2 regions of the Asticcacaulis excentricus CB 48 genome follow, and region 2 is predicted to be linked to the other one. Evidence: riboswitches for the same ligand, from Rfam matches in the RefSeq annotation. Region 2 holds a riboswitch; the other holds the start of a gene.
What was found. Region 2 has a riboswitch for S-adenosylmethionine ahead of ASTEX_RS13855 (threonine aldolase family protein). Riboswitches for the same ligand answer to the same signal wherever they lie in the genome.
Positions count from the first base shown of each region.

Region 1: another riboswitch for S-adenosylmethionine. It lies ahead of metX (homoserine O-succinyltransferase MetX); the one in region 2 lies ahead of ASTEX_RS13855 (threonine aldolase family protein).

Region 1 is NC_014816.1:1,215,379-1,226,888, forward strand. It holds gene ASTEX_RS05760 (DUF4349 domain-containing protein) at 1-294, opposite strand, end outside; gene ASTEX_RS05765 (MarR family winged helix-turn-helix transcriptional regulator) at 501-950, opposite strand; gene ASTEX_RS05770 (organic hydroperoxide resistance protein) at 1,110-1,568, shown strand; gene mgrA (L-glyceraldehyde 3-phosphate reductase) at 1,640-2,704, opposite strand; gene ASTEX_RS05780 (GNAT family N-acetyltransferase) at 2,775-3,440, shown strand; gene metB (cystathionine gamma-synthase) at 3,437-4,600, opposite strand; gene metX (homoserine O-succinyltransferase MetX) at 4,637-5,620, opposite strand; SAM riboswitch class I at 5,707-5,812, opposite strand; gene ASTEX_RS05795 (chalcone isomerase family protein) at 5,988-6,461, shown strand; gene ASTEX_RS05800 (SDR family NAD(P)-dependent oxidoreductase) at 6,458-7,207, shown strand; gene ASTEX_RS05805 (DMT family transporter) at 7,204-8,100, opposite strand; gene ASTEX_RS05810 (amino acid kinase family protein) at 8,263-9,942, shown strand; gene ASTEX_RS05815 (replication-associated recombination protein A) at 10,023-11,378, shown strand; gene ASTEX_RS05820 (DUF805 domain-containing protein) at 11,395-11,510, shown strand, end outside.
Region 2 is NC_014817.1:462,588-474,097, reverse strand. It holds gene lon (endopeptidase La) at 264-2,657, opposite strand; SAM-I-IV-variant riboswitch at 2,916-3,022, shown strand; gene ASTEX_RS13855 (threonine aldolase family protein) at 3,064-4,128, shown strand; gene ASTEX_RS13850 (hypothetical protein) at 4,251-4,520, shown strand; gene ASTEX_RS13845 (c-type cytochrome) at 4,693-5,196, shown strand; gene gmk (guanylate kinase) at 5,274-5,915, opposite strand; gene ASTEX_RS13835 (YicC/YloC family endoribonuclease) at 5,917-6,795, opposite strand; gene mltG (endolytic transglycosylase MltG) at 6,792-7,850, opposite strand; gene fabF (beta-ketoacyl-ACP synthase II) at 7,852-9,135, opposite strand; gene ASTEX_RS13820 (acyl carrier protein) at 9,228-9,467, opposite strand; gene fabG (3-oxoacyl-[acyl-carrier-protein] reductase) at 9,639-10,379, opposite strand; gene fabD (ACP S-malonyltransferase) at 10,560-11,504, opposite strand.

The sequences.
Region 1 (11,510 bases), on a different replicon from region 2:
GGACAGAACCTGACAGATGGTAAGGCCGGCCACGGTGCAGGCCTCGCGATGGCCCTCCATCATGCCGCTGACCGTTTTATCGGGCGCGCTGAGATCAAAACGATAATCATAGGTCAGTTGGGGAACCGAGGCCGGATCGACGCGTTGTGAAGGCGTCGTGTCAGGTTCGGCAGCGGTGGGGGCTGCGTCCTCGGTCGTGGTCATTTCTTCGGCGGGTTTGGAACAGGCCGACACGGTGAGCAAGGACGCGGACAGCAGAACGACGGCCAGACGGCCGGACAAACGAGGCGACATTAGGGGCTCCCCAAAACGAAGGTTGATGCCGCAGTCGAGAGCGGCGGCCTTCATCTCGCGCTGGAATCACGTCATTTTCACGACATTATCACGTTTACGTGATAATGTCGTGATTTGGTTGTGATGGCATTGATCTGTTTTGGTTTTATCGAAAAGCAGCGCTGAGCCCCGGGTCGCATTGTGTCGCCAATGCGGCAAAATCTCAGTCAGGCGGCACGCAGGGTGTGGCCCAAGGCCTTGACCTGATCACGCAGCGCGATCAAGTGAGGCAGGTCTATATTGCCCATGGCGCAGAGCATGGCCTGCGGGATGGATTGTCCCTGTGCCGCTAGAGCCTTGCCCTTTTCCGTCAGCGTGATGCGGGTGACGCGCTCGTCCTTGGGGTCGCGGGTGCGGTCGATCAGGCCCTGCGTCTGAAGACGTTTGAGCAGCGGCGTCAGCGTGCCGGAATCGAGAAACAGCGGCGTGCCCAGTTCGCTCACCGAACGATCATCTTTCTCCCACAGCAATAGCATGACCAGATACTGCGGATAGGTAAGGCCCATGGGTTCCAGCAGAGGTTTATAGGCCTGCGCAAAGGCGTGCGCCGCGCTATGGACCGCAAAGCAGATCTGGTTTTCAAGCCGCATTTCCGCGGGGATGAGGGGCGAGGGCATGATTTTCTCCTGACTTGGCAAAGGGATATCACAAATATCGCTTAAAATCAATTAAATTGCGCGCAATGCAATTGACAAAAGATTGTGCACAATCTATCTAGATTTCAGACACGCCGCTGGCGGTTCTTCACTTACCCTAATTGCAAAGGAAACCTGACCATGACCACCTCGATCACCGCGCTTTATACCGCTCACGCTACGGCTACCGGTGGCCGCGAAGGCACCGCTTCCACCCCTGATGGCCGCCTGTCGGTCAAGCTCTCGACGCCGAATGAACTGGGCGGCGGTGGCGGGGAGGGCACTAACCCGGAGCAACTGTTCGCCTCGGGCTATGCGGCTTGCTTTATCGGCGCACTGAAATTTGTGGGCGGTCAGAAGAAGGTCGCCGTTCCCGCTGACGCCTCCATCGACGCCGCGGTCGGTATCGGCCAGATTCCCAACGGTTTCGGCCTCGAAGTCACGCTCACGGTCAACCTGCCCGGCGTGCCCGACGAAGCAGCCCGCGACCTTATCGAAGCCGCACACGTGGTCTGCCCCTATTCGAACGCCACGCGCGGCAATATCAACGTCACCCTAATCCACAAGGCGGCGTCAGGCGAGGTGATCGTCGCGCAGTAGGCTTTGCGCAGTAGGCTTTGCGCATAACCCTTCAAAAATAAGAGCGCCGGAGCGACCTCCGGCGCTTTTTTTCAGGCTTTGAAGTGCGGGTTGTCGATCAGGTCCTGACCGGTGGATTTCGGCGGTGCGGTGAAAATGCCGGGCAGGGCCTCGCGGGTTAACTGGTCCAGTTGTGTCAGTTCGTTATCATCAAAGGCGAGATTGTCCAGCGCGCTGAGGCTGTCGGTCAATTGCTCAACCGTGCGCGCTCCGATCAGGGTTGAGGTGACGCGCGCGTCCTTCAATGTCCAGGCCAGAGCCATGCGCGCCAGAGTTTGTCCACGCGCCTTTGCCAGTTCATTGAGCTTATGGATCAGAGCCAGCTTGGCGTCGGTCAGACCGGCGCGCACCCAGTCGAGGCGGGCGGCGCGTGAGTCTTCGGGCAGACCGCTTAGATACTTGTCGCTCAAAAAGCCCTGAGCCAGAGGTGAAAAGACAATAGTGCCGACGCCGTTGCGCGCATTCGTTTCCAGCAGCGCCGGCTCAATCCAGCGATCCAGCAGGCTATAGTTCGGCTGGCTGATCAGCAGCGGTACACCCAGAGATTTGAGAATATCGGCCGCCTTCTGCGTCAGTTCCGGTCCATAGTTGGAAATGCCGACATAGAGTGCCTTGCCCTGCTGAACCAGTGTCGCCAGCGCGCCCATGGTTTCTTCCACCGGGGTGTGGGGGTCGGGGCGGTGCGAATAGAAGATATCGACATAGTCGAGTCTCATGCGTTTCAGGCTCTGGTCGCATGAGGCGATAAGGTGCTTGCGCGTGCCGGTCATCGAGCCGTAGGGACCGTCCCACATCTGCCAGCCGGCCTTGGTCGATATGATCAGCTCATCCCGATGAGGCTTGAAATCTTCGGCAAAAATGCGCCCGAAGTTCACCTCAGCAGACCCCGCTGGCGGGCCGTAATTATTGGCCAGATCGAAGTGGGTGACGCCCCGGTCAAAGGCCGCGCGCAGTAGAGCGCGCTGTGTATCAAGGCGGTCAATATCGCCGAAATTATGCCAAAGCCCCAGCGAAATGGCGGGTAGTTTCAGGCCCGAAGCGCCACAGCGGCGGTAGGGCATGATGTCATAGCGCGTGGTGGCTGCAGAATAGGTCATGAACGGCTCCCGGTTTTCGTTGCTGCTAGGGTTATGATGGTTTAGGGCGATTGGGAAGTAGGGATGAGCCATGAGTCTTGAAAACTGGACGCCGCGTCCGCGACCGGCGGCGAAGACCTTTGCGGGCCGTTATGGCCGTCTGGAACCGCTCGACTGGGCGCGTCATCGGGCGGGGCTTTATGCCGTCGCCGGAGGTGAGGCCAATGGCGCTCTGTGGCGCTACATGCCGCTCGGTCCGTTTATTGGCGAAGCGGCCTTTGAGCGCGATTTCGAAGCCAAACGCGCACAGGAAGGCTGGGAAACACAAGTCATCATCGATCCGCACGGCACGATCATGGGCATGGCTTCTTTCATGCGTATCCGCGAGGCGCAGGGCAGCGCTGAAATTGGGGCGGTGCTGTTTGGGCGCGCTTTGCAACGCACGGCGCTGGCCACCGAAGCCGTGTTTCTTATGGCGCGCTATGTGTTCGACGAGTTGGGCTATCGGCGTTTTGAATGGAAGTGCAATGCCGCCAACCAGGCGTCTAGGCGCGCGGCAGAACGGTTCGGCTTTACCTACGAAGGCACCTTCCGCAATGACATGGTGACGAAGGGCGAAAACCGCGATACCGCTTGGTTTTCAATCATTGACTCGGAATGGCCGCGCATCCGTTCGGCCTACGAGGCCTGGCTCGACCCGGCCAATTTCGATGGCACGGGCCGCCAGATTTTCCGCCTCAAAACCAAACAGGCTTAGGCCAACCGCAAGGCCCGGTCGAGTGCGGCAATGAGATCTGTCGGGTCTTCGAGGCCAATCGACAGGCGCAGCAGGCCCTCAGTAATCCCCGCCATGGCTTGCGCTTCCGGCGACATGGCCGCGTGGGTCATCGATCCCGGATGCACGATCAGGCTTTCGACGCCGCCCAGACTTTCGGCCAGACTGAACAGTTCGATCACGTCAAACACGCGCTTGACGGCCTCAAGCCCGCCGGCCAGTTCAAAACTCATCATGGCGCCGAAGCCCTTTTGCTGACGCATAGCCAGGGCGTGCTGTGGGTGTGAGGGCAGGCCGGGATAGAAGACGCGCGACACGGCGGGGTGGGCATCAAGGAATTCGGCTATAGCCTGCGCCGACTCCTGCTGCTGCTTGACGCGCACGAAAAGCGTGCGCACGCCGCGCAGGGTCATGTAGGAGTCAAACGCGCCTGGCGTCGAACCGAGGCAGTTGGCCCACCAGCGACAGGTGGTGACGTCTTCTGCCGTCGTGCAGACCAGTGCGCCGCCAATGACGTCTGAATGGCCGTTGATGTATTTGGTTGTCGAATGGATGACGAAGTCGGCCCCGAAGGCGATGGGGTTTTGCAGAGCCGGGGACAGGAAGGTGTTGTCTACGGCGACCTTGGCCCCGGCGGCGTGGCCCAGCGCGATCAGCTTTTCGAGGTCGATAAGGCGCATCAGCGGGTTGGATGGTGTTTCCAGCAGCAGCATACCCGCCGGCTGAGACAGGGCGGACTCCACAGCCGCATCATCGCCCTGATTGACATAGACGACTTCGATCAACCCTTGACGATGGCGGGCATTGAGCAGGCGCTGCGTCCCGCCATAGCAATCGTGCGGCACGATCACGCGTTTGTTGGGCAGGTCCTGCCACAGAAGGTCCAGCGCCGCGAGCCCGGACGCTGTCATCACCGCACCCGCACCGCCTTCCAGTTCGGCAATCACGTCGGCGATGATGTCGCGCGTCGGATTGCCTGAGCGGGCATAGTCATAGCCCCGTTTTTGTCCGAAACCGGCGAAGGAATAGTTGGATGACAGGTAGATCGGCGGCATGACCGCGCCATGCGCACGGTCACTGTCGATGCCGATATTGATGACCTTGGTGCCGAGTTTGGCGTCTTTGAGATAATCTTTTGACATTTTCGTTCCTGCCAGCGTTCCTCTTGGGGAAGCCGACTAATCCTTAAGTGATTTGCGAACTATATCAGACACCAAACTGATTTCTTTCAGGAAAGCGTCGTGTCCATAAAGCGAGGGGAATTCGATAAAGACGCTGTCTGTCAGCGTCTCGTTCAGGGTCTGCATATCGGAATAGGGGACCAGTCGGTCGGTCGGCACGGCGGCCAGAAACACCTTGGCTTTGATCTTGGCCGGATCGATGCGATGACGATCAAGCGAATCTGACATTGAAATCCAGCGATTCGCGTTCGACACATAGGCATCGCCGCGCGCCCGCAGATAGCCGCAAACCGTGTAATTTTCACCCGCCCAGTCCGGGGGGGGGCCGTCAAAGCGTTCGGAAAACTCGGCTTCGGAACGGTAGGTAGTCATGGCCAGTTGCCGCGCCAGTGATATGCCTTCCTGCTCACGGCCCGTGTCGAGCCCGAACTTGAGTAGACGGCGTTGTAGGCCGCGCATGGCTGTAGCCATAGGGTGAGCCCGATGCGCGGCCGAGATGCAGCAGACGCGGTCGATATAGTCTGGATAAAGCTCGGCAAAAGCCAGGCCGATCATCGCCCCGTACGACGCCCCTATGAAGGCAAAAACATGAGCGACGGCCAGGTGATCGAGGATCAGCTTCACCAGCCGCGCCTGATCGTGTGTGGTGATAGTGTAAACCTGAGAGGCAGGCAGACGCGGCGCAAATTCGATTGAGAGCACGCGGAAGGTGTTGAGGTCCAGCGCCTCACCCGGACCTGCAACCCCTTCCCACCAACCGGGGGCAGCTTCGGTCGAATCTTCCTTCGCGAACAGTATGCGTCCGGCAGAAATACCACCGGCGGCCACCACCACGCGGCCATCGGCGGGGCCGTAGAGGCGCGCCACGACGTCGGTCTGTTCGAGTTTTTGTCCGCTTTGCAGCCGGAAATCGTCCGGAATATCGACGCGAATGTCTGTCCCGCTCAGATCGGGTGTGGCGTGAGGTTTGATAAAGCTCATCTGGGTAAAAGCTCGGTGGTCCGGTGCAAAACAGGGACTCAACAGACCAGTCGGGAGAAGACACGGCCACACCACCGCTGTCGCTTCTCTCATCTGTCGGAAGCGCACTTCCGCAGGAGTTGGCACCATTCCGAAGTTTCGGTGGTTGCCCCAGCGTCGTCGGGCCTGTCCCTCGGCTGGTCTCGATGAGTTGTGTCAGCTTATGCGCCGAACCCGGCTTTGTCGTCAAGAGGGGATGGAGATGACGTGTCTCCGCACAAGAAGCGCTTAAACCGGTCATCCGGTTTCGGTCGTCGTGCGTAGTGACTTCATGACCCAAGTTAAACGTCGTACGTTTTTGGCAACTCTTGGCGCCTTGCCGCTTTCAATGACCGCTTTTGCTGTGCGTGCAGAGGTCCCAGCGGGCGTGCCCGATGGCAAGCTAGTCGGCAGGGGCCGCTACAGCGTGCTGGGCCTGTCGATATTTGATGCCAGCCTCTATGCCCCCAATGGCCGTTATGATCCGCAAAAGCCATTTGCCTTGCGACTGGATTACCTCAAAAGTTTCAATGCCAGATACATTGTCGATCATTCGATCGCCGAAATCCGCAAGCAGGGCTTTTCGGACAAGGTCAAGCTGGAAGAGTGGCGACAGCAGATGAGCGCTATTTTTCCGGATATTCGTTCGGGCGCCTACATTGCGGGCGTGCGTAACGCGGACGGGTACGCTCAGTTTATCCATAATGGCCGCGCCATCGGTGCCATCCGCGACACGCAATTCACACGGCTGTTCTTCGACATCTGGCTGGGCAGCCGGACCTCATCGAAAGCGCTGCGCGCCAAACTTCTGGGGGACGCATGAGCCAGCAAAAAAAATTCAAACGCACGTGGATAATCGGGGCCTCCAGCGGCATAGGCGAAGCGCTGGCCGAACGGCTGGCTGCGCGCGGTGAGGAGATCATCCTGTCGGCGCGCAATGCCGAGGCGCTAGAGACGATCTGCAAGCGCCTGAAGGGCCGGGGGCATCGTGTCCTGCCGCTAGATGTATCGGACGGCCCGGCGGTGGCCCGATCGGCCATTTGGCTGAAGGACACGGTAGGGCCGCTTGACCGGGTGCTGTTTTTTGCCGGGGCCTACACGCCGATGAAGCTGGGGCAGATCGACCTTGGTGATATGGGGCGTATCGTCGATACCAACCTGAAAGGGGCCTTCTACGTTGTGGAGGCCACCTTGCCGGTCATGGCCGAAAAGGGTCAGATCGCTTTGTGTGCGTCGGTTGCCGGCTATCGTGGCCTGCCCAATGGTCAGCCCTATGCGGCGACCAAGGCGGGGGTAATATCGCTGGCCACCTCACTGCGCGCCGAACACGGCGACCGCCTAGATATCAAGGTCATCAATCCAGGCTTTGTCAAAACGCGGCTCACGGATAAGAACGGCTTTGAGATGCCGATGATGATTACGCCGGAAAAGGCCGCCCGCGCCATTGCCCGCGAACTGGACAGTAAACGCTTCGAAATCCACTTCCCCAAGGGCTTCACGCGGATGGTCAAGCTACTCGCCCTGCTGCCCGACGGGCTTTATTTCAATGCTGTCAAGGGGATGCGTTAGGTGGGTTGTGCGGCTTTCGGGCGGCCCGATTCGGCCAGTACGATACCCGCAATGACCAGAGCCAGTGCCCAAAGGTGAAACCCGTGCAGCGGCTCGCGCAAGATCAGTACTGACAAGATCACACCGAACAGCGGAATGGTGTTGATGAACAGCCCGGCCCGGTTGGCCCCGATCAGTTCGACACCCCACACATAGCAGACCTGCGCCACCAGTGATGGCAACAGTCCGGTATAGAGCACGATCAGCCAGCCCGTGGTGTCGGGCCAGACAATGCCGGTGTCGCGTGACATCCACAGCAGATAGGGAATGGCGGCCCCTAAAGCGCCAAGGGTCGGAATGGCCATAAGGCTTTGCCAGTGGATCGCCGGTTTATAGCGCAGCGCGACCGTATAGGCCCCGTAATTGACAACCGCCAGTAGCATAAGAGCATCGCCGAGATTTAGATCCAGCCTTACGATATTACGCAGATCGCCATGCGTGGCCGTCAACATGACGCCAATGGCGGTGACACCAAAGCCCGCCACCTGCGCCCAAGACGCTTTGATGCGATAGAGCGCGTAGTTCAGCCCCATAATAACCAGAGGAATACCGGCGTCTTCGATCACAACATTGATGGCGCTGGTGTGTTCCAGCGCCGTGTAGAGAAGGATATTGAACGACGCGAAACCGAAGAAGCCATAAGCCAGAAGCAGTGGCAGGTGCTGACGGATGACCGGCCAGTCGCGGCGGAGCGGTTTCACTGAGACGGCAAATATCACCAGAGCCGCCAGTATCCAGCGCGAGGCCGACAGCAAGGCCGGGCTGATGTGCCCCACGGCTAGCTTGCCCGACACCATATTGCCCGCCCACAGGATCGAGGCAATCAGCAGGCACGCATAGGCCTTCAGACTCACAGATGATTTTAGATACTGTTGCAACGACTTCTCTCCGCCGTCGCGCGCTTAACACGAAAAACGGGGCGTGCCTTATCTTTTTTCTTTGAATTCGTTGAAAAGACTTATAACGCCATGCTCACCCGCCTGCCGTAAGGGCGATAGGAATAAGGATCTGAAAACATGTCTACCCTTGTCGTAAAATTCGGTGGTTCGGTTCTGACCTCCGAAGCGGCCCTGCACCGCGCCGTGTCCGAGGTCTATCGTTATGTGCGCGACGCGCACAAGGTGATTGCCGTTATTTCGGCCTTCAAGGGTGAGACAGATCAGCTGATGCGCCTGGCCGTTGGCTATACGCAGGCCTCAGCCTCATCGGCCACGCCGCACCTGCTGGCGACGGGGGAAATGAAGGCCGCGACCTTGTTCGCCATGGCCTGCGAGCGGTCTGGGATCGTGACGCGCTTTCGTTCGGTGGCCGAAATCGGCCTGACCGCCGAAGGCGACCATTTCAATGCTCAGCCGGTTACCCTGAAAGCCGACGTGCTGGTCAACGACCTGAAAGCCTGCGACCTGGTGGTGGTGCCAGGCTATGTGGCGGAAAATGCCGCCGGTGAGCCCGTGCTTCTGGGCCGGGGCGGCTCCGATCTGACCGCCGTTTTTATCGCCAAATCCCTGCGCGACGCCGGGGTCGAGGCGCGCGTGCGGCTCAATAAGGACGTCGATGCCGTCTATGACATCGATCCCAATACCTATCCGGATACGGCCAAGCCCTATGCTGCCCTGTCATGGGATGAGGCCGAAAAGATTGCGTTCCCCGTTGTGCAAGCCAAGGCCATGAAATACGCGCACGAACATGGGCTTGAGGTCGAAGTCGCGGGCATGGCCCGCGGCTATGAAACCGTGCTGGGAGCCAAAACGGCGGAGCGCAAGACGCCGGGGTTTGCGCGCAAAATCCGCGTGGCGGTGATGGGGGCGGGGGGCGTCGGGTCGATGTTCCTGCAGCGCTGCCTCGAATGGTCGGACCTGATCGAGGTTGATCGCGTGCTGGTGCGTGATCCATCGAAGCGCCGCGATCACCCGCTGGCCGGTAAGTTTACCTCGGACGCGCGCAGTTTCGCCCGCGCCGATGTCGATGTGTTTGTCGATATTGGCACTGGCGTTTCGCCGTCGGCGGAATTACTGGAGCAGTTTCTGAAACTGGGCGTCGGCGTGACGTCTGCCAACAAGCAAGCGGTGGCCGCCGTACATGGCAAGCTGAAAGACGCGGCGAAAGCGTCGGGCGCGGCGCTCACCTTTTCGGCTTCGGTCGGCGGCGGGGCACCGGTAATCGAAGCCCTGCTGCGTGCCGTCAAGTCGCATAAGGTCAAGAGCATTGCCGGGGTGGTCAACGGCACCTCCAACTTCGTGATAGATCAGGTGGAAGCGGGTAAGACCTTCGATGCGGCCATGGATGAGGCGCGCCGCCTGGGCTTTGCCGAACCGGATTCAACGGCCGATCTCGATGGCACGGATGTTGGCGCTAAGCTGCGCCTGTTGCGCGAAATCGCCTTCCCCGGCGTGACGCCCGTGCACGTTGAGGTGGGGGCCATCACGGCGGAGTCGCTGGTTATTCCTAAGGGCAAAGGCTTGCGTTACGTGGCACGTGCGATCATGACCTCAAAGGGTCTTGAGGTGTCGATGAAGCTAGAGGAACTTCCGGCCGATCACTATTTGGTGGGCGCCAAGGGCGAGCAAAACCGTGCTATTATCGAGCTGGAAAACGGGGAGTTCTGGTACGTGACGGGTAAGGGGGCTGGTGCCTGGCCGACCTCGGAATCGCTGCTGGCCGACACCCTGGACATCGCCCGCGGTTTAAAGGGGTAAGATCGCGACCTCCGTAAAAAGACAGGAAAGCCGAATTTCACGGCTTTTCCTCCTGCGAAAACATGTTCTATACATGTTCCATGTCTTCTGTGCCCCATGACCTGTTTCAGGCGGCTGGCCTGACGCCGTCCGCTCCGACCCTGACCGCTGCTCCCGAAGGGTTCAAGCCGCTGGCTGAGCGCCTGAGGCCGCAGACCTTGTCCGAGATCGTCGGTCAGGACCACCTGCTGGGCGAAGGCGGGGCCATCGCGCGCGCCATCGATCGCGGGTTTTTGCCGTCGCTGATCCTGTGGGGGCCGCCGGGCGTCGGCAAGACGACCATTGCGCGGTTGCTGGCCGCCAGCGTCGGTTATGAGTTTCAACAGATTTCGGCGGTTTTTTCCGGCGTCGCCGATCTGAAAAAGGCCTTTGAGTACGCGCAGGCCCGTCGCACTCAGGGTGTGCGCAGCGTCCTGTTTGTCGATGAAATTCATCGCTTTAACCGCGCTCAGCAGGACAGCTTCCTGCCCTATGTCGAAGCCGGTGTGGTCACCCTGATCGGGGCAACGACGGAAAACCCGTCGTTTGAGCTGAACGGCGCGCTTTTGTCGCGCTGTCAGGTCTTTGTGCTGAAACGCCTCGATGACGAGGCGATGGATAGGCTCATTGCCCGCGCCGAAACGCATCTGGGGCACGCCCTGCCGCTGATGGACGAGGCGAAGGAGACGCTGAAAGGCTTGGCCGACGGTGACGGGCGCTATCTGCTGACCCTGATCGAGTCTTTGGCCTCGATGGGGTTTGAGGCGCCGCTGAACAGCGACGCTCTGCTGCAAAACCTGCAAAAGCGCCGCCCCAATTACGATAAGGACCGCGAAGGCCACTACAACCTGATCTCGGCCCTGCATAAGTCCGTGCGCGGTTCCGACCCTGATGCGGCGCTTTACTGGTTTGCGCGGATGCTTCAGGGGGGCGAAGACCCGCTGTATATCGTGCGGCGGATGCAGCGCATGGCCTCTGAAGACATCGGCAATGCCGATCCCATGTCGCTGATCATGACCAATGCGGCGCGTGAAACCTATGAGGTTCTGGGCTCTCCGGAAGGCGAGCTGGCCATTGCTCAGGCCCTGGTCCATATGGCTTCGGCCCCCAAATCGAACGCCGTCTACACGGCCTTTAAGGCAGCCATGAAGGCGGCGAAGGAAACCGCGACGCTGGACCCGCCCGAAGTTATACGCAACGCACCGACCAAGCTGATGAAGCAACTGGGCTATGGCGAAGGCTATATCTACGACCCCGATGACCCCGATGGGTTTTCGGGGCAGAACTATTTCCCGGACGGCATGGCACGACCGCGCTTCTATGACCCGAAAGGCGAGGGGCACGAGGGCAAGACCCGGCAAAGGCTTGACGAATGGGCGCGGCTCAGGGCACAAAAGCAGGGTCGAAGGGGCGAGTAGAGTAAAAGGGGGACTGATGGGTAGCCTGTCTATATGGCATTGGGTAATTTTGGGTCTGCTGGCTTTGCCGGCCTTTCTGCCGCTCATTATTACACGTCCATCTCTACCCAATCGATACGCGAAGTATAAACC
Region 2 (11,510 bases):
AGTTTCTCCCTGCCCGCCATGACGGGCATTTGTGTGAACCGTTCCCTGTCGGACTCAGCGAGTCGTCGGCGGGTGGACCCGATAGAGACTACAAAAACCCCCGCTCGTCAAAAGCGAAATCGCATTTTTTGCACTGCAAACCGAGTTTTTTTAATGACTTACACAAAAAAGAGCGAAATTTGAGGCGCTTAGCCTGCAAATTCCGCTCTTTTTTCTCAACCGTTTTGGCGAGTGCACGCCAAAATAGCGCTATCCCTTACGGCTTAATGGGCCGTAAGACCGTCTGCGTCATCCGCAGCGGGCACCGCGGGGGGCGGAATCACCGGCTCCACCCACTCGATAGATTCGAGCGGCCGGGTCAGGGCGTGGGTCAGAACCTGTTCGACATGGCTCACCGGAATGATCTCCAGACCGGCCTTCACATTCTCAGGCAGTTCAGTCAGGTCCTTCTCGTTCTCCTTGGGGATCAGCACGGTCTTAACGCCCGAACGCAGCGCCGCCAGCAGCTTTTCCTTGAGGCCCCCGATGGCCAGTACGCGGCCGCGCAGGGTGATTTCGCCGGTCATGGCGATATCCTTGCGCACCGGAATACCGGTCAGGACCGAAACCATAGCGGTGACCATGGCCACGCCGGCCGACGGACCGTCCTTGGGCGTGGCACCTTCGGGGACGTGCACGTGGACGTCGGTGCGTTCAAAGACCGGCGGCAGGATGCCGAACTTCGGCGCCAGCGCCTTGACGTAGGAATTGGCCGCCGAAACGGATTCCTTCATCACGTCCTTGAGGTTACCCGTGACCTTCATATTGCCCTTACCGGGCATCTTGATGGCTTCGATGGTCAGGATGTCGCCGCCGAATTCCGTCCAGGCCAGGCCCGTGACGATACCAACCTGATCGGTTTCATCGGTTTCGCCATAGTGGAATTTGCGCACGCCGGCATATTTGGCCAAGCGCGCCTCATCCACCGTGATCGAACTGACCTTCTCACGCGCCAGGTCACGGATAGTCTTGCGCGCCAGATTGCCCAGTTCCCGCTCCAGCGAGCGCACGCCCGCCTCGCGGGTGTAGTAACGGATCAGGTCGCGGATGGCCTGTTCAGGCACGATCCACTCGTCGCCTTGCAGGCCGTGATCCTTTGCCAGAGACGGCAGGATGTGGCGCTTGGCGATTTCGACCTTCTCGTCCTCGGTATAGCCGGGGATGCGGATGATCTCCATGCGGTCGAGCAGGGGCTGAGGCATGTTGAGCGAATTGGCCGTCGTCACGAACATGATCTTGGACAGGTCGTAATCGACCTCCAGATAATGGTCGTTGAAGGTCGAATTTTGCGCCGGGTCCAGCACTTCGAGCAGGGCCGAAGCCGGGTCGCCGCGCCAGTCGGCGCCCATCTTGTCGATTTCATCGAGCAGGAAGAAGGCATTGGTGGTCTTGGCCTTCTTCATCGACTGGATGATCTTGCCCGGCATAGAACCGATATAGGTGCGACGATGGCCCCGGATTTCCGATTCGTCGCGCACGCCGCCGAGACTGATGCGCACAAATTCGCGGCCCGTCGCTTTGGCGATGGACTTACCCAGACTCGTCTTACCGACGCCCGGAGGCCCCACAAGGCACAGGATCGGGCCTTTCAGCGTGCCCATACGCGCCTGTACGGCCAGATGCTCAAGGATGCGCTCCTTGACCTTCTCAAGGCCGTAATGGTCGGCATCCAGAGTATCTTCGGCCTTGCTGAGGTCGATCGGCTTGGGCTTGGACGCACCCCACGGGATGGCCAGCAGCCAGTCGAGATAGTTGCGCACCACGGTCGATTCGGCCGACATGGGAGACATATGGCGCAGCTTGTTCAACTCCGACATCGCCTTGGCGCGGGCTTCCTTGCTCAGCTTGGTCGCCTTGATCTTCTTTTCGAGTTCGAGGATCTCGTCCTTGGCGTCGTCCTGCTCACCCAACTCGCGCTGAATGGCCTTCATCTGCTCATTGAGGTAATATTCGCGCTGGGTCTTTTCCATCTGGCGCTTGACGCGCGAACGGATCTTCTTTTCGACCTGAAGGACGCTGATCTCACCTTCCATCAGGGCATAGATCTGCTCCAGACGCTTGGCGACCGCAAGTTGCTCCAGAAGCTGCTGCTTCTCGCCGATCTTGATGACCAGATGCGCGGCAATCGAGTCGGCCAGCACGTCGGCTTCCGACACTTCGGCCAGAGCCTGAAGCGCTTCCGGCGGAATCTTCTTGTTGAGCTTGATGTAGTTTTCGAACTGATCGGTGACGGCGCGCACCAGCGCTTCGAGGTCCGGGCCCTGCGTCACGGCAGGCTCCAGCGCATAGGCTTCGGCCTCATAGAATTCGCTGCGGCCGGTAAAGCGCTTGATCTTGGCGCGCGACTTGCCTTCGACCAGCACCTTGACCGTGCCGTCCGGCAGCTTCAGCAACTGCAGCACATTGGCCAGAACACCAATGTCGTAAATGGCGTCGGCTTCGGGATCATCGTCACCGGAATTTTTCTGGGTAGCCAGCAGAATCTGCTTGTCGCCCTTCATCACCTCGTCGAGCGCCTGCACAGACTTTTCACGTCCGACAAACAGCGGCACGACCATGTGCGGGAACACCACAATATCCCTTAAAGGCAATACGGGTATGGTTAGAACATCAAACATTACTTACTCCTGAGCCGGACAGCGCGCCTCGCCAAGGCGTCCAACGACCACCCTGCGTAAAGAAAAAGGGCGCGTTCTCCGGATATATACGCGCAATGCCTGCGCAGGGGTTCACCATTCACCTTAGACGATTCCTCGGCTGAACCTAGGCTGAATGTGGGACTTTACCACCCATATTCAAGGGAGGCCGGATCGGGCCCCGCCACCGGTTTCCGCAGAAACTTTCGCTTGCGCGAGCGCTTATGAACGGCTATGGCGAAAAGGCATCCAGAGTTAAGCGACGCGCTTAACGCCAACCTGCCCTTCCCGGCAAGGTGGCGTCCGGAAACGGAGATGCGGCCGAACCGGCAATTAACGGGACCAAGGCTCATGCGTCGCTCAACTCATTTTATCTGAGAGACGCCCCATGCCGGACACCGCCCTGCCCCTCACGATCTTAGCGCCGCAGCAATTCGCCAGCGACAACTATGCCGGCATCTGCCCCGAAGCGTGGAACGCCATGCACGAGGCCAATGCCGGCTCGGTCCCCGCCTATGGCGACGACCCCTGGACGCAGCGCGCCGCCGACGCCCTGCGCGACCTGTTCGAGCATGAGGCCGAGGTCTTCTTCGCCTTCAACGGCACAGCGGCCAATTCCATGGCCCTTGCGTCATTGTGCCAGTCCTATCACAGCGTCATCTGCTCGGCCACGGCCCACGTCGAAACCGACGAATGCGGCGCGCCGGAATTCTTCTCCAATGGGTCGAAACTGTTGGTCGCCGCCTCGACGGACGGTAAGCTGACGCCAGACGCCATACGGGCTATGGCCACCAGTCGCTCTGACATTCATTTCCCCAAACCACGCGCCGTCACCATCACCCAACCGACCGAAACCGGCCTCGTCTATACCATCGACGAAGTGAAGGCCATTGCCGCCGTCTGCCTGGAACTGGGCCTGCGTCTGCACATGGACGGGGCGCGTTTTGCCAATGCCTGCGCGGCGCTCAACTGCGCCCCCGCAGACATCACCTGGAAGGCCGGGGTCGATGTTCTATGTTTCGGCGGCACCAAGAACGGCATGGGCGTGGGCGAAGCCATCCTGTTTTTTGATCGCGGTCTGGCGCAGGATTTCGACTATCGCTGCAAACAGGCCGGGCAACTGGCCTCCAAAATGCGCTTTCTGGCCGCGCCGTGGCTGGGCATGATCAAGGACGGTGCGTGGCTAAGGAATGGTCACCACGCCAATGCCTGTGCCCGCCGTCTGGCCGACAAAATTTCCGGTTTACCGGAAATAGAGCCCATCTTCGCGGTGCAGGCTAACGCGGTCTTCCTCAAGGCACCTGAGAGCGTTCTGGACGCCCTGCGCGCCAAAGGCTGGCGCTTCTATACCTTTATCGGTGGTGGGGCGCGCCTCATGTTTGCCTGGGACGCTGACCCGGCGAGGGTAGATCAACTGGCCGCCGATATTAAAAACGCATCTGAAAGCAAATAATCCGGCGCATTTTCTGAGAGTCCACTTGCGGTCTCGGCGAACCACCTGCGGCATTGCGCGCATTGATTATTTACCGGGCCGGGCGCATCCTGATCGCTCAACCACAAGATGGGAGATGGATCATGCCCGGACTGGCCTACCGCTTTTTCGACAATAATACTGGTGAAGAGGTGTTCGCCTCGGATGATTTCGACTTTGCCGCCATGCCGACGGTCAATCACCTGATCCGCGATCCGGAACTGGTGGCGCGCTACGGCGGCCCGGCGGTCATCAATCGCATCGAACAGGGCGAGGTGAACACCGCGGGTGCCGTCGAATACCGAATCTTTATCGACGGCTCTGAGGAGCGCCTGAATTCGCAGGACATCGACGAGAATTACCGACGCTCCTGAGCTTTTCTTTGTAAGGCACTGATTTTAAAAAGCCGCGTCCAATGGAGGCCGCGGCTTTGTTCTGTCGGGATGCCTCCTGCTGCGGCAAGGCGTCACAGCCCTCCAGGGCGTCACCTCTCGCCAAAGTCCACTCTGTCAGCTAAACGCTTGACGTGAAGCCATGGAGACTTTGATGCGCGCAGCCCTGTTTTTTGCCCCCCTGACCCTTGCCCTGTGTCTGTCAGGCTGCGGCGACAAACCCGCAGAAACGGCAAGCGAAACCGCTGCACCACAAGCCAGTGTGCCGGCGGTCGAGGGACCGTCCGAAGCGGAAAAAGCCGCAAAACTTGCTGCCCTGCCCGCCCCCTACAATACGGCCGATCTCAAGGCGGGTGAGAAGGCGTGGACCAAGTGTCGCTCGTGCCATACGCTGGTCGAAGGCGGGGCCAATATGGTCGGCCCCAACCTTTACGGCGTGTTCGGGCGCAAGTCAGGCAGCAAGGCCGATTATCAGTATAGCGACGCGATGAAAGGCCACAACGCCGTGTGGGACTTTGCTACGCTCGATGACTATATCACCCATCCGCAGGCAACCGTCCCCGGCACCAAGATGGGCTTTATGGGCCTTAAGGACGAGACGGAGCGTCACAATCTGATCGCCTATCTCAAGGTCGAAACCAGCCCGGCCCAGAAGTAAGCAAAAAGCCCTCCGAACCGTTCGGAGGGCTTTATAGTTCCGGGGTGAAGGGGGCGAGCCCCCTTCCTCTTTTGAGCCTAAAGCGGCTCGCTCATCAGCTCATCGACAAACGGGGCGATCCACAAACCACGTGAACGGCGCGCCGTTTCCGAATGATAGATGTGCACCAGTTCAGCATAGGAGCGGTCGAAATCATCATTCAGAATAACGTAGTCGTATTCGGCCCAGTGCGCGATCTCACCTTTGGCGCGGCTAAGACGGCGCTGGATGACGTCATCAGCGTCCTGCGCGCGGGCATAAAGGCGGCGCTTCAGTTCTTCCATCGAGGGCGGTAGGATAAAGACACGCACCACATCCGACGGCGCCTTGGCCGAGATGCGCTGCGCCCCCTGCCAGTCGATATCGAACAGCACGTTCTGCCCCTGCGACAAGGCTTTTTCCACCGGTTCACGTGGCGAGCCATAGCGGTGGTCGTGCACCGCCGCCCATTCCAGCAGGGCGTCGTTTTTGACCAGATCATCCATCGCGGCGTCGCTGATGAAGTGATATTCGCGGCCATCCTTTTCACCGGGGCGCGGTGAGCGGGTGGTCACCGAAATCGACAGGTCGAGATCGGCGTGATCGGCCATCAGGCGACGGCACAGAGAGGTCTTGCCCGCGCCCGAAGGCGAGGAAACAATCAGCATAAGGCCGCGGCGAAGACGTTGGGAATTAGGCATATTACTCTACGTTTTGAACCTGTTCTCGGAACTGGTCGATAACCGACTTTAACTCCAGACCGACCTTGGTCAGGTCGCTAAAAGCGGCTTTCGAACAGAGGGTATTGGCTTCGCGCATGAATTCCTGCGACAGGAAGTCGAGCTTGCGCCCCTGCGACTGGCTGTCGCTCAGGAGTGTATGCGCGGACGCGATATGGGTGCGCAGACGATCCAGCTCTTCACGAACATCGGCCTTGACGGCCATGACGGCGGCTTCTTGCATGACGCGCTCCTGAAGGTCAGAACCGGGCAGAAGCTCATTCAGGCGCCTGGTGAAGCGTTCGCGGATCACTTCGGTCTGCTGCGCCGCCAACGCCTCGGCCCGATCCACGGCTTCGGTCATCGCGACCAGGTGCTGGGCCAACACCTCAAACAGCGCCCGCCCCTCGTCCTGACGTGCGGACTTCAGATGCTCCAGCGCTGCCCCTAGATCGGCCAGCAGGGGCGCTTCCAGCGCCGCCAAGTCGGTATCGGTTTCCGCACTGGTCGCTTCGATGACTCCTCGCAGGGACAGAAGCCCGTCCAGTGACGGCATGGTGGCCTGACCGGCCTGCATCAGGCCCTGGCCCACTTCAAGATACTGGCTGAGGACCGCGTGATTAACACTGTAGCCAGTCTGGGCCTCGGTCGTCTGGATGCTGAGGTTCAAAGACACCTGGCCGCGCTGAAAACGCTGCTTGACCAGATCGCGCGCCGCCCGCTCCACATAGTCATAGCCTGAGGGTACGCGCGTTTTGAGGTCCAGAGACCGCCCATTGACTGAACGCACCTCATAGACCCAGGCGAACGTCCCATGATGGCCTTCCACCCGCCCGAAGCCGGTCATGCTTGACAGGGTCATTTACCGGTGTCCTTGACGCGTTGGGCCGAAGAGAGAGTCGTTTGCGCCTCGATCTGACGCCATTTAGCCACGTTGATCAGGTGCTGCTCATAAGTTTCGGCGAAGATATGCCCGCCCGTGCCATCAGCGACGAAATAGATATCGTTGCTCGACGGCGGGTTGAGCACGGCCTTTAAGGATTCCTTGCCCGGATTGGCGATCGGAGTGACAGGCAGACCGTCGATCAGATATGTGTTCCACGGGCTGGGCGTGTCCAGTTCGGAGCGTTTCAGACCCCGCCCCAGAGGCTCACCTTTGGATACGGCATAGACGACGGTTGGGTCCGATTGCAGGCGCATCCCGTTACGCAGGCGGTTCACAAACACCGCCGCGACCTTCGGACGTTCATTGGCCAGCCCCGTTTCCTTCTCAACCACGGAAGCGAGGATCAGGGCCTCTTCCTTGGTTTTCAAAGGCAGATCCTGCGCGCGTGTCGCCCACAGCTCATCAAGTGATTCACGTCCGGCGGCCAGCATGCGGTCCAGCACAGACTGACGGGTTTCACCGATCTCGTACTGATAGGTTTCGGGCAGAATGGAACCTTCGGGCGGCACCTCGACATCACCGGTCAGGCCCTGCGTCGCCATCAGAATGCGCACTGCCTGAGCCGAGGTGCGTCCCTCGGGAATGGTAATGAAGTGCTGCACCACGCGGCCCTCAAGGATCTGATTGAGGACGCCGATCATCGACAGGCGCGACGGGAACTCATAGGTGCCGGCGCGCAATGCGTTATCACGCCCATCCAGCTTGGCAGCAATGCGGAAGAAGGTCACCGAGCGGATGACACCCTGCTGTTTCAGCTTGCGCGCTATGGCATTAAGCCCCTGCCCGCGTTCAACCGTCACGGCGGTGACATTCCCGGATTTCGCCGATGGTCCGGGGCCATAGGTGTTGGCAAAAACGAACAGTTCTGCCGCCAGAAGCAGCAGGACAATACCGGACAAGAGGCCCGCCACCGGCGCCATCAGACGCCGGTCTTTGCGCCGCGGGGCTGGGTGGGCCTTCTGCTTTGCCATCTTAGTCCACTTTGCCGAGGATCAGGGCCGCATTGGTGCCGCCGAAGCCGAAGGAGTTAGACAGGACCTTGTTGATAGTCATCGGCTTGGCCTTATGAGGCACAAGGTCGATGGGGGTTTCATAGGCCGGGTTGTCGAGATTAATGGTCGGCGGCGCGATCTGATCACGGATGGCCAAAGCGCAGAAGATGGCTTCGACCGCGCCGGCACCACCCAGCAGGTGGCCGATGGCCGATTTGGTTGAAGACACCGTGCCGGTGGCCGCGCGATCGCCCAGAAACTTCTCAATGGCTTTTAGTTCAATACCGTCGGCCATAGTCGAGGTGCCGTGCGAATTGACGTAGTCGATTTCCTTGGGGTCGATACCGGCATTCTTGGCCGCCGCGACCATGGCGCGATAGCCGCCGTCGCCGTCTTCGGAAGGCGCAGTGATGTGGTAGGCGTCACCCGACAGGCCGTAACCCAGCACTTCGGCATAGATCTTGGCGCCGCGCGCCTTGGCGTGTTCGTATTCTTCCAGCACCACAATGCCTGCGCCTTCGCCCATGACGAAGCCGTCGCGGTCTTTGTCGTAAGGGCGCGAAGCCTTGATCGGCTGATCGTTGAAGGCGGTGCACAGGGCGCGGCAGGCGATAAAGCCGGCAATACCGATGGGAACGATGGCCGATTCGGCACCGCCAGCGACCATCACATCGGCATCGCCGCACTTGATCAGGCGGGCGGCATCACCGATAGCGTGCGCGCCGGTGGCGCAGGCGGTGACGACCGAATGGTTCGGTCCCTTGAGGTGGTGACGGATCGACACCTGACCGGAGGCCAGATTGATCAGCGAGGACGGTATAAAGAAGGGCGAAATGCGCTTCGGACCTTTCGCCCGAAGTTCCAGCGCCGTCTCGGCGATAATGCCCAGCCCCCCGATGCCCGACCCGATCATAACGCCGGTGCGTTCCTGATCCTCGGCGCTTTCGGGGTGCCAGTTGGCATCGTTTAGCGCTTCATCGGCCGCCGCTATAGCATACAGGATGAAGTCATCGACCTTGCGGCGTTCCTTGGGCGATAGGACCGTGGATGGATCAAACGAGCCTTCGATGTCAGGGCCGCCACCGCCGCGGCCATCGACCGTCGGAATTTCGCAGGCCACCGTGCAGGCGTAGTCTGTGGTGTCAAAGGCGGTGATGTTTCCGGCCCCCGACTGCCCGTCGAGCAGACGCTTCCAAGAAATATCCACACCCGCGCCCAAAGGCGACAAGAGACCCAAACCGGTGATGACGACGCGACGAACCATATAAAATCAGCCCTGTTATGCAAATAGCAGAAGGGCGCGGCTTCGATGCGGCAGTCACCGTCGAAACCACGCCCTCAATCCGGTACTTCAGATTAAGCGGAAAGCTTTTCCTGAATGTAGTTGACGGCGTCGCCAACGGTCAGGATGTGCTCAGCCGAGTCATCAGGAATTTCGATGTCGAATTCTTCTTCGAAAGCCATGACAAGCTCAACGATGTCGAGGCTGTCGGCTTCCAGATCGTCGATGAAGCTCGCCTTTTCCGTGACCTTATCCGGATCAGCATCCAGATGATCAATCACAATCTTGCGAACACGTTCAAGAACTTCAGACATATCAGGCCCTCTAACAGGTTATATAAACACGACCCAAAGCGGCTTATGGCTTTGCAGGGGCCGGGTATCGGAATCTAAGCCAACTGCCTTTTATGCACACACTGTGCAGGTTTCAAGCCATTTTCAGCGGCTGGAAAGGCAGTCTTTCACAACAAAGACGTGATGGCGGGGTTAAATCATCACCATGCCGCCGTTCACATGCAGGGTTTGGCCCGTCACGTAACCGGCTTCATTGCTGGCGAGATAGACGGCGGCGGCGGCAATATCAGCCCCTTCACCAAGTGTACCGGCCGGGATTTTCGACAGGATACCTTCGCGTTGCTGCTCGTTGAGCACATCGGTCATGGGGGAAGCGATGAAGCCCGGCGCGATGCAGTTGACCGTGATATTGCGCGAAGCGACTTCCTGTGCCAGCGCTTTGGAGAAGCCGATCATTCCTGCCTTTGATGCCGCATAATTGGTTTGCCCCGCATTGCCCATGACACCCACCACCGAGGTGATGCCGATGATGCGCCCATAGCGGCGCTTCATCATGCCCTTCACGGCTGCGCGCGATAGGCGGAAGTAGGACTCGAGGTTGACCTTGATCACCGCTTCCCAGTCCTCATCCTTCATACGAAGAATAAGACCGTCCTTGGTGATGCCGGCATTGGCTATGAGGATGTCGAGCGGCGAACCGGCTGCGACTTCAGCTTTGGCGATCAGTCCATCGACCTGTGCCGGGTCAGACAGGTTGCAGGTCGCAACGGAGGCCCCTTCGCCCAGTTCGGCAGCCAGTTCCTGAAGTACGGCTTCGCGCGTGCCGGACAGCACGACCTTAGCCCCTTGTTTATGCAAGGCGCGGGCGATCTGCGCCCCCAATCCACCGGTGGCACCGGTTACAAGCGCCGTCTTGCCGGTCAATTCAAACATTGGTGTCTCCTGTGAAAAGGGTAGGATTGACCACGAAAAACAAGAAAAACAAGAAAGGTCTTTGCCATCTATCGCGCCTGAAGGGCCATAAATCAAACGGTGGCGTGAAGGTGTGAGGGCGCTGCACGCCTGAATTCAACCTCCCTTTTTGCGTTTTTCGAGCTTTTCGTGGCTGAAAACTTAAATACTCTTGGCAAACGCCTCAAAGTCCAACGCGCCGTTCAGCGCCACGGCCTCGCAGCCGGGGGCCAGCCGCTTGATCATGCCGGTTAACACCTTGCCTGCACCAAGTTCGGCGAACTGCGTCACACCGCCGTCCTGCGCCAGCCACTGTACCGACTCGCGCCAGCGCACGCGCCCTGTCACCTGCTCAACCAGCAACGGCGCCACCTGCGCCTTATCGCCAACGGGCTGGGCTGTAACATTGGCGACCAGAACGGACTGCGGGTCACGGAAGTTGATTTTGGATAGGGCCTCAGCCATTTCTTCGGCCGCCGGCTGCATCAGCGGGCTGTGGAAGGGGGCAGACACATTGAGCAGCATGGCCTTGGCCCCCAGTTCCTTGGCCTTTTCGACGGCCAGATCGACGGCTGCCTTTTCGCCGGAAATGACCACCTGACCGGCATTGTTGTCATTGGCCACGACGACCACGCCCGCGGCACGTCCGGCTTCGCAGGCGACTTCGGCCAGAGCCAGATCGGCCTTGGCCCCAATTAAGGCGGCCATAGCCCCCTGACCTACCGGCACGGCGCGCTGCATGGCCTGACCGCGCAGTTTCAGCAGTCTGGCAGCGTCCGCAAGTGTCAGCACCTCCATCGCCGCCAGCGCCGAATATTCTCCGAGCGAGTGACCGGCGCAGAAGGCGGCTTCCGACACATCGACGCCGAAATCGGCCTTCAGCACGCGCACAACGGCAAGCGACACCGCCATCAGGGCCGGCTGCGCATTTTCGGTCAGGGTCAGGTCGGCTTCCGGGCCTTCGCGCATCAACCTGAGCAGGTCCAGCCCCAACACCTCGTTGACTTCGCCGAAGACCTCACGGGCTGCCGCGAAATTATCGAACAACTCGCTCCCCATGCCGACGCTCTGAGAGCCCTGTCCCGGAAAAACGAATGCCAAAGTCATGTAATG